Hyalangium gracile: one gene and its partner. The protein of the gene in region 1 interacts with the protein of each later gene in a pairwise test. Links are inferred from orthologs where the notes say so. Each region holds a gene or a part of one and is shown on either strand. Other genes may lie near its edges.

Evidence for each region. The genes of interacting proteins can lie anywhere in the genome.
Region 2: the proteins of ftsA (region 1) and KY572_RS30110 interact in binary tests that used the Escherichia coli proteins (3 or more experiments, as listed by UniProt). The link is inferred for Hyalangium gracile from one-to-one orthologs.

What each region holds. Positions count from the first base shown.
Region 1 is NZ_JAHXBG010000012.1:37,033-44,484, forward strand. What follows is about bases 1,994-4,911. They hold ftsA (cell division protein FtsA), read left to right. Parts: upstream 1,994-2,795; coding sequence 2,796-4,028; downstream 4,029-4,911. Other genes in these bases: KY572_RS24320 (cell division protein FtsQ/DivIB), read left to right, coding at 1,994-2,751; KY572_RS24330 (Ig-like domain-containing protein), read left to right, coding at 4,245-4,911. Outside these bases: murB (UDP-N-acetylmuramate dehydrogenase), read left to right, coding at 1-826; KY572_RS24315 (D-alanine--D-alanine ligase), read left to right, coding at 874-1,767; more of KY572_RS24320, read left to right, coding at 1,897-1,993; more of KY572_RS24330, read left to right, coding at 4,912-7,452. UniProt on the Escherichia coli protein: Essential cell division protein that assists in the assembly of the Z ring. May serve as the principal membrane anchor for the Z ring.
Region 2 is NZ_JAHXBG010000017.1:55,553-60,750, reverse strand. What follows is about bases 2,268-5,198. They hold KY572_RS30110 (rod shape-determining protein), read left to right. Parts: upstream 2,268-3,181; coding sequence 3,182-4,216; downstream 4,217-5,198. Other genes in these bases: KY572_RS30105 (tetratricopeptide repeat protein), read right to left, coding at 4,223-5,198; KY572_RS30115 (putative ABC transporter permease), read left to right, coding at 2,419-3,024. Also shown: KY572_RS30130 (hypothetical protein), read right to left, coding at 1-175; KY572_RS30125 (hypothetical protein), read right to left, coding at 551-1,429; KY572_RS30120 (glycosyltransferase family 2 protein), read left to right, coding at 1,545-2,264. UniProt on the Escherichia coli protein: Forms membrane-associated dynamic filaments that are essential for cell shape determination. Acts by regulating cell wall synthesis and cell elongation, and thus cell shape.

The DNA.
Region 1 (7,452 bases):
TGGCCCGGCGGAGGCGCTCGTGCGTCCGCGCAGCCCCGAGGCGCTCGTGGCGCTGCTGCGGCTGGCTCGGGAGGAGGGCGCTCCGGTCACCATCCTCGGAGGTGGCGCCAACACGCTCGTGGGAGACGGGGGCGTGAAGGGCATCACCCTGCGCCTGCCGGGAGACCTCTTCCCGGAGGTGGTCGAGCCCGGCGCGGAGGAGGGGACGCTCACCCTGGGCGCGGGCGCAGCCATCGTCCGGCTCATCAACCTGATGCGCGCCAACGGCCTGGTGGGCGCCGAGTTCCTCGCGGGCATCCCCGGCACGCTCGGCGGCGCGGTGTCCATGAACGCCGGCACCAAGAACGGCGAGTGCTTCCGCGTCGTGGAGGCGGTGGAAGTGGCCACCGTGGACGGGGTGGGGTGGCTCACCAAGGCGCGGATTCCGCACGCCTACCGTCACTCGGAACTGCCCCCGGGCGCCGTGGTGACGCGGGTGCGCTTCCGGCTGCCCAAGGGGGACCTGGTGGCCTCCAAGGCGGCCATGGACAAGGACCTGGGCTACCGCAAGAGCACGCAGCCGCTCAGCCAGCCGAACTTCGGCAGCGTCTTCACCAACCCGCCGGGCGACTTCGCCGGGCGGCTCATCGAACTGGTGAAGCTCAAGGGCCACACCCTGGGCCGCGCCCAGGTGTCCACGCTGCACGCCAACTGGATCGTCAACCTGGGCGGTGCCGCCGCCCGCGACGTCCTCGGGCTCATCACCCTGATGCAGGAGCGGGTGAAGGCCGAGACGGGCGTCGAGCTCAAACCCGAAGTCAAACGCGTAGGGGAGTTCCTTCCGTGAGCGTCCTGTCCAAGTCCGATCTGAAGAACAAGCGCGTGGGCGTGCTGATGGGTGGCCTGTCCGCGGAGCGCGACGTGTCGCTGCGCACCGGAGCCGCCGTGTCCAAGGCGCTGCGCTCTCTCGGCTACGACGTGGTGGAGATCGACGTGGGCAAGGACATCGCCGCGCGCCTGGCCGCGGAGAAGGTGGATGTGGCGTGGATCGCCCTCCACGGCCGCTACGGCGAGGACGGCTCCATCCAGGGGCTGCTCGAGTCGCTCTTCATCCCCTACACCGGCAGCGGCGTGCTCGCCTCGGCGCTGGGCATGGAGAAGGTCTACGCCAAGCAGGTCTTCACCCACCACGGCATCCCCACGCCTCCTTATAAGGTGTTCACCGACGCCGCGACCGCCCGCGCCGCCGTGGACTCGCTGCCCTTCCCGTTCCCCGTCGTCGTCAAGCCCAGCCGCGAGGGCAGCAGCGTGGGCGTCCACGTCTGCAAGACGAAGGAGGCCTACCTGGCCGCCGTGGACGACGCCTCGAAGTTCGCCGGCTTCCTCCTGGTGGAGCAGTTCATCAAGGGCCGCGAGGTGCAGGGCGCCGTGCTGGACAACGAGGCCCTGGGCGTCATCGAAGTCGTCGTCGCCCGCGAGTTCTACGACGCGGAGGCCAAGTACAAGGCCGGCAGCGGGACGAAGTACCTCTTCCCCGCGCCGCTGCCCGAGGCCCAGTACACCCGCGTCAACGAGGTGTGCCTGGCCGTCCACAAGGCGCTGGGGTGCTCCGGAGCGTCGCGCTCGGACGTCATCGCCACCGAGTCCGGGGACGTCTACGTTCTGGAAATCAACACCCTGCCAGGTATGACGGAGACGAGCCTGCTGCCGAAGATCGCCGCCGGAAGGGGTATCGACTTCCCCGCCCTGTGCGAGCGCATCCTCCTGACGGCCTCGCTCAAGTCCTGAGAGCGCGCCGGCGCTCTTTTCCCCCAGGAAGATAAGGGGTTTCCCTGAGCCCCTCCGCTACAGCCACGTACCTGTAGCCAAAAACTGGCGCGCCGATCCAACCCGGCGCAGCATGCGGACCTGTTTTCCATGGCCTTTGGGAAGTCCAAGAACCGTCGCCGCGTCGACACCGCCCAGAAGAAGGAGGCGGTGAAAGGCGTCGTGCGGACGCACGGGGCACCCGTGCTCAAGGGCCTGCTCGCCGCGGCGCTGACGGCGGGGCTCATCTGGGGCGGCATCGAGCTGCGCGCCTGGGCGCTGAGCTCCCCGCGCTTCCAGCTGCAGGACGTGAACTTCTCGGGCCTCACGCGGGCCTCGCGCCCGGAGCTGGTGAAGCTGTCCGGCCTGGCGCTCGGACAGAACCTCTTCTCCATGGAAGTGCCGCTGCTGGAGAAGGCCATGCTCCAGCACCCGTGGGTGCGCAGCGTGGAGGTGACGCGGCACTTCCCGGCCTCCGTGTCCGTCCAGGTGGTGGAGCACACCCCCGAGGCGCTGGTGGTGCTGGGCGACTTGTACGTGCTGGACGCGGAGGGCGAGCCCTTCAAGCGGGTGACGCCCGGAGACGGGCTGGACCTGCCGCTCGTCACTGGCGTGGAGCGCGATGCGTACGTGAAGGATCCCGCCGTGGTGCGCGAGCGCCTGAAGGCGGCGCTGGAGGTGGCGCGCTCGTACTCGGCGCTCAAGCTCGGCCGCCACGAGCGGCTGTCCGAGGTGAGGGTGGAGGGCACGTCCCTGGCGCTGGTGACGGTGGCCGGCCAGGAGGTGCTGATGGGGGAGGGGAACACGGAGGCCAAGCTGACGCGCCTGGCGCGCGTGCGGCGCGAGCTGAGCGCCAAGGGGCTGGCCGCGGATGTCATCCACCTGGACAACCGGGCTCGGCCCGGCTGGGTGGCAGTGAAGCTTTCGAGCCCCGTCTCCGAGAGGAACGGGAGCTCGGCGCAGTAGGGAACGCCCTTTCACGAGAGTGGGGGCACCGGGAGGCAGTGGTCATGGCGAAGCAGAAGTCTGGGGAGATCATCGTCGGCCTCGACATCGGCACGACGAAGATCTGCGCGATCGTCGGTGAGCTCACCGACAGCGGGATCGACATCATCGGAATCGGCACCCACCCCTCCAAGGGGTTGCGCAAGGGCGTCGTGGTCAACATCGAGGCGACCGTGTCCTCCATCCGCCGGGCGGTGGAAGAGGCCGAGCTGATGGCGGGGGCGGAGATCTCCCACGTCTACACGGGCATCGCCGGAGGCCACATCAAGGGCTTCAACTCCCAGGGCATCGTCGCGGTGAAGGACAAGGAGGTGCGCGAGGCGGACATCGCCCGCGTCATCGACGCCGCCAAGGCGGTGGCCATCCCGCTGGACCGGGAGGTCATCCACGTCCTGCCGCAGGAGTTCATCATCGACGACCAGGGCGGCATCAAGGAGCCGCTGGGCATGGCGGGCGTGCGGCTGGAGGCCAAGGTGCACATCGTCACCGGCGCCGTCTCCAGCGCGCAGAACATCGTCAAGTGCGCCAACCGCACCGGGCTGAACGTCGCCGACATCGTCCTGCAGCCGCTGGCCTCCGCCGAGGCCGTGCTCAGCGACGACGAGAAGGAGCTGGGCGTGTGCCTGGTGGACATCGGCGGCGGCACCACGGACATCGCCATCTTCTCCGGCGGCGCCATCGTCCACACCGCCGTCATCGCCCTGGGCGGCAACAACCTCACCAGCGACATCGCCATCGGCCTGCGCACCCCGGCGCACGAGGCCGAGCGCATCAAGCAGAAGTTCGGCTGCGCGCTCGCCTCCATGGTGAACAAGGACGAGACCATCGAGGTGCCCAGCGTGGGCGGCCGCCAGCCGCGCGTGCTCGGCCGGCAGATCCTCTGCGAGATCCTCGAGCCGCGCGTGGAGGAGATCTTCCAGCTCGTCCACCGGGAGATCCAGAAGTGCGGCTACGAGGACCTGCTCGCCTCGGGCGTCGTCATCACCGGCGGCTCCACGCTGCTGGCGGGCATGCCCGAGCTGGCCGAGGAGGTGCTCGGACTGCCCGTGCGGCGCGGTATGCCTCGCGGTATCGGTGGCCTGGTGGACGTGGTGAAGAGCCCCATGTACGCCACCGGCGTGGGCTTGGTCGTCTACGGCGCTCGCCACCTCGACCGGCGAATGTTCCGGATTCGCGAAGAGAACGTGTACAAGAAAGTGAAAGGCCGGATGCGCGAGTGGCTGGAGGAAATTTTCTAGCCTGACTGCGCGCCCGAAACCCGGAAAGCAAGAAGAGGGATCCCGAATGGGATCCCTCTTTTTTTTGATCAACATTCCTCGGGTACAATCGTTAACGCAACGCTTCGGGTAGGCCGCAGTAGTCCAACTGATCACGTCGTTACCCAGATCCGACACGACCGCAGCATGAGGCCGCTCCCCGGAGTGGCCCCGTCCCGGTCCGGAACATCCACCATGATGGGTTCCTCTTCGTCCTCTTTGTGCTCCGTGAACGCTCGCTTGCTGATGCCCCTGCTCCTGATGGGAGTGATGGGAGTCGGCTGCGGCCCGGAGTCGCTGAACGCTCCCGAGACTTCTCCCGAGCCATCCACCGTTCCGCAGCAGCTGGTCGCTCCGCGCGAGCAGCCGAGCAAGGCTGACTGGATGGTGGAGCCCGACGCGCACGTGTCGTGGATGATGGCCGACAGCGCGAACCTGCAGCTGTTCCTCGCGGACTCGGCCGATCCGATCGCGGAGCTGTCCTCGGTCACCTACTCGATCGACGTGGTGAACCTGGGGCCCAACGCGGCGGCCGACGTCGCGGTGGCGATCACCCTGCCCACCCAGGCCTTCTTCCAGTCGTTCGATCCGGCGGGCTTCGCCTGTAGCCCGAACGCCAATGTGTGGACGTGCCGGCTCTTCACGCCGTGGGCGGTGAACCAGCCGGCGACCATCAAGTTCACCATGCAGGCGCCCAACCAGGATGACATCCTGCTGCAGGCGAGCGCCACCATCTCCTCGACGACGGCGGACCCCACGCCGGGCAACAACTCGGATGCGGAGGAGACGGTCATCGGCATCAACGACGCGCCGTCGATCACCGCGCCCATCCCGGTGCCGCCGCAGACGGCCCCCGAGGACACCGACATCATCTTCTCGGCGGCCAACGGCAACCGCATCGCCCTGGCGGACCCGGACGTCTTCAACCGCAAGCTCAACCTGACCCTGGACATCACGGGCGGCGCGGTCCGCGGCTCGCTGTCGCTCAGCCAGACCACGGGGCTGACCTTCATCAAGGGTGACGGCTCGTTCGACTCGTCCATGCAGTTCGAAGGCACGCTCGCCAACATGAACGCCGCCCTGAACGGGCTGCGCTTCACCCCGGCGCCCAACTACTACGGAGAGACGGGCATCATCCTGTTGGTCAACGACCTGGGCAACAGCGGCCTCCAGGGGATCAAGGCGGTCTCCCGCATCGTCCCCATCAGCGTCTCGCCCGAGGTCAATGACCCGCCGGACGCGGTGGACGACAACTACGCGGTGCCGGGTGATGCCGTGGCCTACGCGCTGGACGTGCTGGCCAACGACACGTACCTGCCGGATCCGCCCGAGACCCTGACGATTACCGCCGTCACCCAGCCGGCCAATGGCTCGGTGACCTTCACCCCGACCGGGGTGAGCTTCACTCCGACCGCCGGCTTCCGAGGCACCACGACGTTCACGTACACGATCTCGGATGGGCACGGGCTCTTCGACACGGCCACGGTGACGTGCGTCGTCGGACAGCCGAACAACCCGCCCACGGCCGCCAACGACAGCTACACCGTGGCCGAGGACAGCGGCGCCACGAACATGTTCGTGCTGGCCAACGACAGCACGGCGCCGGACGCCAATGAGACGCTGACCATCACCGCGCTGACGCAGCCGGCGGGGGGCACGGTGACGCACTCGAACGGCATCGTCCAGTTCACGCCGACGCCCAACTTCTTCGGCACCACGACGTTCACCTACACGATCTCGGACGGTCGAGGCGGCACGGCGACGGGCACGGTGACGGTGACGGTGACGGGCTCGAATGATCCTCCGACGGCCAACGCCGACACCTTCGTGGTGCAGGAGGACACCCCCACGCCGCTGGATGTGCTGGCCAACGACTCGAGCGCGCCGGACGGCCCGGAGGCGCTGACCCTCACGGGGGTGACCCAGCCGACCAACGGCACGGCGACCATCACCGGCGCCACCGTGCTGTTCACGCCCGCCGCGGAGTTCAGCGGGAGCACGACGTTCACCTATACGATCTCGGATGGCACGGCGACGGCCACGGCCACGGTGACGGTGAACGTGGCGCCGGTGAACGACCCGCCGGTGGCCAACCCGGACAGCTTCACGGTGGCCGAGGACAGCGCGGCCACGCCGCTCAACGTGCTGGCCAACGACAACTCCGGGCCGGAGACGGGCGAGACGCTGACCATCACCGGCGTGACGCAGCCGACGGCGGGCGGCTCGGTGACCTTCACGGCCACGAGCGTGAGCTTTACGCCGACGGGCAACTTCTTCGGCACGGCGACGTTCACGTACACGCTCTCGGACGGCAATGGCGGCACGGCGACGGGCACGGTGACGGTGACGGTGACCGGGACGAACGACCCGCCGGATGCCGTCGAGGACAGCTTCATGGTGGGTGCCAACACCAGCGGCACGGTGCTGGACGTGCTGGCCAACGACACGAGCGCGCCGGACGGTCCGGAGACGCTGACGATCACCGCCACCACGCAGCCGGCCAACGGCACGGTGACGCGTACGCCCACCAACGTCAGCTTCACTCCCACGGCGAACTTCCGTGGGACGACGACGTTCCAGTACACGATCTCCGACGGCAACGGCGGCACCGACACGGCCACCGTCACGGTGGTGGTGGGCAACAACCCGCCGGTGGCCACCGCAGACAGCTTCACGGTGAACGAGGACAGCGGGTTCACCGATCTGAACGTGCTGGCCAATGACAACACGGCGCCGGACACGGGCGAGACGCTGAGCCTCATTGGCGTGACCCAGCCCGCCAATGGCCAGGTCACCTTCGACACGAACATCGCCAGGTTCAGGCCCGCGAACAACTTCCACGGCACCACGACGTTCACGTACACGGTGTCGGACGGCAGCGGCGGCACGGCGACGGCCACGGTGACGGTGACGGTGACGCCGGTGAACGATCCGCCGGTCGCGGTGAACGACAGCTTCACCGTGCCCCGGAACAGCGGGGCGACGGTGCTGAACGTGCTGGCCAACGACACGTTCGCGCCGGACACGGGCGAGACGCTCACCGTCGCGACCGTGACCCAGCCGGCCACGGGCGGTACGGTGACTCTCAACGCGGGCGTGGTGAGCTTCACCCCGACGACCAACTTCACGGGGACCGTGACGTTCCAGTACACGGTGTCGGACGGCAACGGCGGCACGGCGACGGGCACGGTGACGGTGGTGGTGGAGCAGGTGAACGCGCCGCCCAACGCTGTGGACGACACCTTCACGGTGGCCGAGGACAGCTCGGTCACGACGTTCGACGTGCTGGCCAACGACTCGATCGCCCCGGACACGGGCGAGACGCTGACCGTCACCGCGGCGACCCAGCCGGCCACGGGCGGCACGGTGACCTTCAACACCTCCAACGTGCGCTTCACCCCGACGG
Region 2 (5,198 bases), on another replicon or contig:
CCAGCAAGTCATAGCTGGCGATGCGCTCCTCGGGAGTCGCCCCGGGCGCCTGGGTGGCCAGCCGCAGCTTCTCGGCGGCACGCTCGTAGCGCAGGGACTGGTAGAGGGCACGCCCCTCATCGAGCTGAGGGTTGGCGGCAACGAGCCATGTGGCGACAGACAGCAGCGACAGCATCCTGTCCTCAGTCCAACGAAGGGGCCTCGAGTCTATATCGCGCACGCATACCGAGTCCCTTTTACCCCCCCTCGGGTTTCCCCCCTCGCGCGCCTGTCCCACTCCGAGGACATGTGGCGCGCGCGCGCATACTCCAAGGCCGCTTCAAGAGCACATGAGCGCCTTGTGTTTTCAGCCACTTACCGTTGGCCCGAGGCTTGTAGTGGAGTCCGTGCAGATGAGGGCGGCCTTCGCCGAGGACCGGAGCGCCGACCTGGCAGTCCAGCAGAAACGCAGCTTGCCCTGCCCGCCTGCCAGTGAGGGGGGAGTCGGGTGTGACGGCCGAAGGGGGTTCCCGCTCGCGAGTGGGAGCCCCCTTTGTGTTTCCGCACCCGGTCAGGGCGCGCACCGGGACTCGCAGCCCCCATCGAGCGACTCCCACACCCGCACATCATCCACGTAGTAGGCGGTGCCATCGGCGGTGTCCGCCGAGGTGCGGAAGTTGATGGAGTAGTTGTAGGTGGCGTTCAGGGAGATGCCGTAGAGGAACAGGTGCCAGGCATCATCCGTGAGGGTCTGCTTGTCTCCCCGGGTGTCGAGGCTCGAGTCGTAGCCGCTCGAGCTGAAGCGCCGCGGGTAGAGCCGCAGCTCTCCGGCCACGCTCCCCCGGTTCATCCAGGCGGCCACGCAGTAGGTGGGGCCCACGCGGACCTTCGACGCGAGCAGGTTCTCGCTCAGCTGGGCCCCGAAGAAGTCATCCGACTGGCTGGTGTCCCTCTGCACCTGCAGCGCGCCCGTCCCCGTGCGCACCCGGGCGGAGCTCCGGGAGAGGCGCCCGGCGCCGGTCTCCGCGTAGTCGTTCACCTCCACGGCCTGCTCGAAGCCCCCCGCAGGCAGGAGGTTGGGAGGACAGCCCGCATCCAGGGGGCTCCCGCCATCCACCATGCCGGTGCCTCCATCCCCCGCGCCCCCATCCCCGGGGCCCGCGTCGGGCAGGGTGCCCCCGTCGCCGCCGCCTCCATCCGTGGAGCCTCCGTCGACGGAGCCTCCGTCCATCCCGCCATCCGTTCCCCCGGGCCCCTCGCACACCGGCACCTCGGAGGCGAGCTGGCACGTGCCGCGGCAGCACGTCAGCTCCGCGTCCTCGCACCCGTGCTCCGCGTCACACGGGCGGCCCACCAGCTCATGGGGCTCCGGCAGACAGCTGGCGATCAGCACGACGGACGTGGCGATCCCCAGCGAAAGGAGCGTCAGCAGCAGGGGGGAGCGGTTCACGGCCCGCAACCCTACCACGCGCAGGTCTCCCCCTCCCCCGGGCCCGAGGGGGGCGCGAGCGACGTTCCGGGAAAAGTCGCCCCAGGGGCTGAAATCGGATAGAGGCCGGCCCGCAATGCTCGTCTCGCTCGTCATCCCCGTCTACAACGAGAGCTCCACGCTGGCGGAGCTGCTGCGCCGTTGCATCGCCGTGGACTTCCCCAAGGAGCTGGTCATCGTCGATGACTGCTCGCGGGACGGCAGCCGCGAGTTCCTCCAGGAGCTGTCGGAGAAGGGTCTGGAGGTGCTGGGCGGCACCCCGCGCAACCGCAACGAGGTGCGCGTGCTCTTCCAGCCGCGCAACCAGGGCAAGGGCGCGGCGCTGCGGCGCGGCTTCCAGGAGGCCACCGGGGACATCATCATCGTCCAGGACGCGGACCTGGAGTACGACCCGAGGGACATCCCCCGCGTCATCCAGCCCATCCTGGATGGCGAGGCGGACGTCGTCTACGGCAGCCGCTTCACGGGCACGCCGCGGCGGGTGCTCTACTTCTGGCACACGGTGATGAACAACGTCCTCACCACGCTCTCCAACATGACCAGCGGGCTGAACCTCACGGACATGGAGACCTGCTACAAGGCCTTCCGCTCCGAGGTGCTGCGCTCGGTCACCGTGGACGAGGACCGGTTCGGCTTCGAGCCGGAGATCACCGCCAAGATTTCCCGCGGCAACTGGCGCGTCTACGAGGTGCCCATCAGCTACCACGGGCGCACCTACGAGGAGGGCAAGAAGATCGGCTGGAAGGACGGCGTGCGCGCCCTCTACGTCATCGCCAAGTACGCCGTGAAGCGCTAGGCGCTGTTCACCCCAGGACAGTGCGGGAAGGGCTGTGGGCTGGCGGACAGCGCAAGCTGCCGGCCGGGGCGCCGGATCGAGCAGCCGGGAACACCGTGCCATTGGACCGGTGGGTAGGCATGCCCGGCCCTCGGACGATTCCTAATGTCCGAGTGTGCTAGCGAGATTCCTTCTCTACGGGTGTGCGGGCTGGGTGCTCGAGGTGTGCTTCACCGGGACGAGCGCGGCGATCTTCCAGAAGGACTCCCACGGGACGGCCAAGACGTACCTGTGGATGCACCCCATCTACGGGGCCACGGCCCTGGGGCTGGAGTTCCTGCATGACCGGCTGCGCTTCCTGCCCCGGGCCGTGCGAGCGCTTGCCTACACGGCCGTCATCTTCGGGGCCGAGTACACCACCGGCTGGCTGCTGCGCCGGGCGCTCGGCCGCTGTCCATGGGACTACAGTCAGCGGGGGTGGAGCGTGAAGGGGCTCGTCCGCCTGGATTACTTCCCCTTCTGGTACGGGGCGGCGCTGCTGTTCGAGCCGGCCCGCGAGGCGCTCCTGAGCGTCACCAGCGAGGCCCTGCGCCAGACGCCCGAGTTCCGCCACGCCGTCCGGGACGGCCAGGTGCTGCCGCCCCCCCATGCCGGCCCCGTGGAGTTGGAGGCGGGGGCTACCGGGGCGACGTTCCAGGGGGCCCTGGCGGCCGAGAAGCAGGAGGAGGCGCAGCAGGAGCTCCCCCTGGGAGCGGACGCCCTCCCCTCGCCGGTAGGCTGAAAAGCTCTTCCCTGGCTGATTGCCTTCCAGCCCACGGTCTTTTCTAGAGGTGGGTTTTCTTCCCGCACCGCTCGCCACGTAGTAGTACCTTCACGATTCGCGGTGTTTGGTTCACCTGGGGAAATTCCGCAGGACTCCCGAAAGTTTCCGCCCCCGTATGTTCGACTGGCTCCACACCCTCTTCTCGCGTGACCTGGCAATCGACCTGGGCACGGCGAACACGCTCATCTACATCCGCGGACAGGGCATCGTCTCGAACGAACCCTCCGTGGTGGCCGTCCAGCAGGACGCTCGTGGCGGCAAGAAGGTGCTCGCGGTGGGCAAGGAGGCCAAGGAGATGCTCGGGAGGACCCCGGGCAACATCGTGGCCATCCGTCCGATGAAGGACGGAGTCATCGCGGACTTCGAAATTACCGCGGCGATGCTGCGCTACTTCATCCAGAGCGCGCACAACCGCCGCACGCTCGTCAACCCGCGCATCATCATCGGCATCCCCTCGGGCATCACCGAGGTGGAGCGGCGCGCGGTGCGCGAGGCGGCGGCCAACGCGGGCGCCCGCGAGGTGTACCTCATCGAACAGCCCATGGCCGCGGCGATTGGCGCGGGGCTGCCGGTGACGGAGCCCAGCGGGAACATGATCGTCGACATCGGCGGCGGCACCTCGGACGTGGCCGTCATCAGCCTGGCCGGCATCGTGTTCGCCAAGAGCGTGCGCATCGGCGGCGACAAGCTGGACGAGGCGATCATCCAGTACGTCAAGCGCAAGTACAACCTGCTCATCGGCGAGCGCACGGCCGAGGCCATCAAGATGGGCATCGGCACGGCGTACCCGACCGACGAAGTGATGACCATGGAGATCAAGGGACGCGATCTCGTGGCGGGCGTGCCGCGCACGCTGACGGTGAGCAGCGACGAGGTGCGTGACGCGCTGGCCGAGCCGGTGAACGGCATCGTCGAGGCGGTGAAGCTGACGCTGGAGCGCACGCCGCCGGAATTGGCCGGTGACATCGCCGACCGCGGCATCGTGCTGGCCGGTGGCGGCGCGCTGCTGAAGAACCTGGACACGCTGCTGCGCGAGGAGACGGGCCTGCCGGTGTTCCTGGCGGAGGATCCGCTCTCGGCGGTGGTGATTGGCGCGGGCAAGGCGCTGGAGTCCCTGGACATCCTGCGCCAGGTCACCCAGCCGGGCTGAGCGCCCTCACGGCGCGGGCCAGGGCCGGGGGATGCGATTCCCCGGCGCCGGGGGCGCGGACACTGCGTCTGCACGCCTGGACGGAGTGTTCTGGATGACCTGGATGTGGAGGCGGTGAGAGGGCGCGGGCGCGGTGAAGGCGGGCGTCTGGGTGCTCTCGAGCCAGGCGGAGTCGTCGGAGCCGGCATCGAGCGCGCGGCGGGCCATGCCACCCAGCATGTCGGTCCAGCGGGCGTAGGCCTGCTCCACGAAGCGGTTGTAGTTTATCTCGCGGGCGCGAACGAGGTAGGCGGCGGCCTGCAGGCCCGGCGGCAGCAGAGGGAAGTCCGGCTTCACCGTGCCTTCGCGCACGTAGGTGTCCAGCGCGTCGCGGGCGCCCATCAGCGTGAGGCTCGAGCCGAAGAGGCGGTCCGCGGCCTGCGCCTCTCCGCGACGTGAGAGCTCCAGGGCGAGCACCGCGGCGGTCTCCACATCCAGGCGGAGCAGCACCTTCTCGGAGGCCGCGATGGCGCGCTGCACGGCCTTGTCCATGTCCTTCAGGACGGCCCGGGTGAGCGCGAGGGCGTCATGGGCCGCGGGGTCCTTGACCGCCTTCATGTCTTGGTCTGTGACGTTTCCCTCTCCGGTGAGGAGGGACAGGAGCGCCATGCGCTCCGGAGAGTCCTTGATGGCGGAGGGGATGAGATCGCGCGCGACGTACTGGGTGCCTCGGGGTCCCGCCACATGGGCCAGGCGGCCAGCGAGGACGGTGTAGTCCCAGGTGACGTGGCGGGGGTCCTCCGCGAACCTGCGCACCTCCAGGGAAGCCTCCGGCACCTGCTTCAGGAAGAGCATGGCGCGCACGCGCAGCTCCAGGTCCGCCAGCGACTCGGGAGCCTTGACGAGCGCCCGGTCGAACAGCTCCAGCGCCTCCTGGGGATAGCCGTCGGAGAGGCGGAGGCGGCCCTGCGCACGCATCGCCTCGGGGGACTCGGGGAAGCGC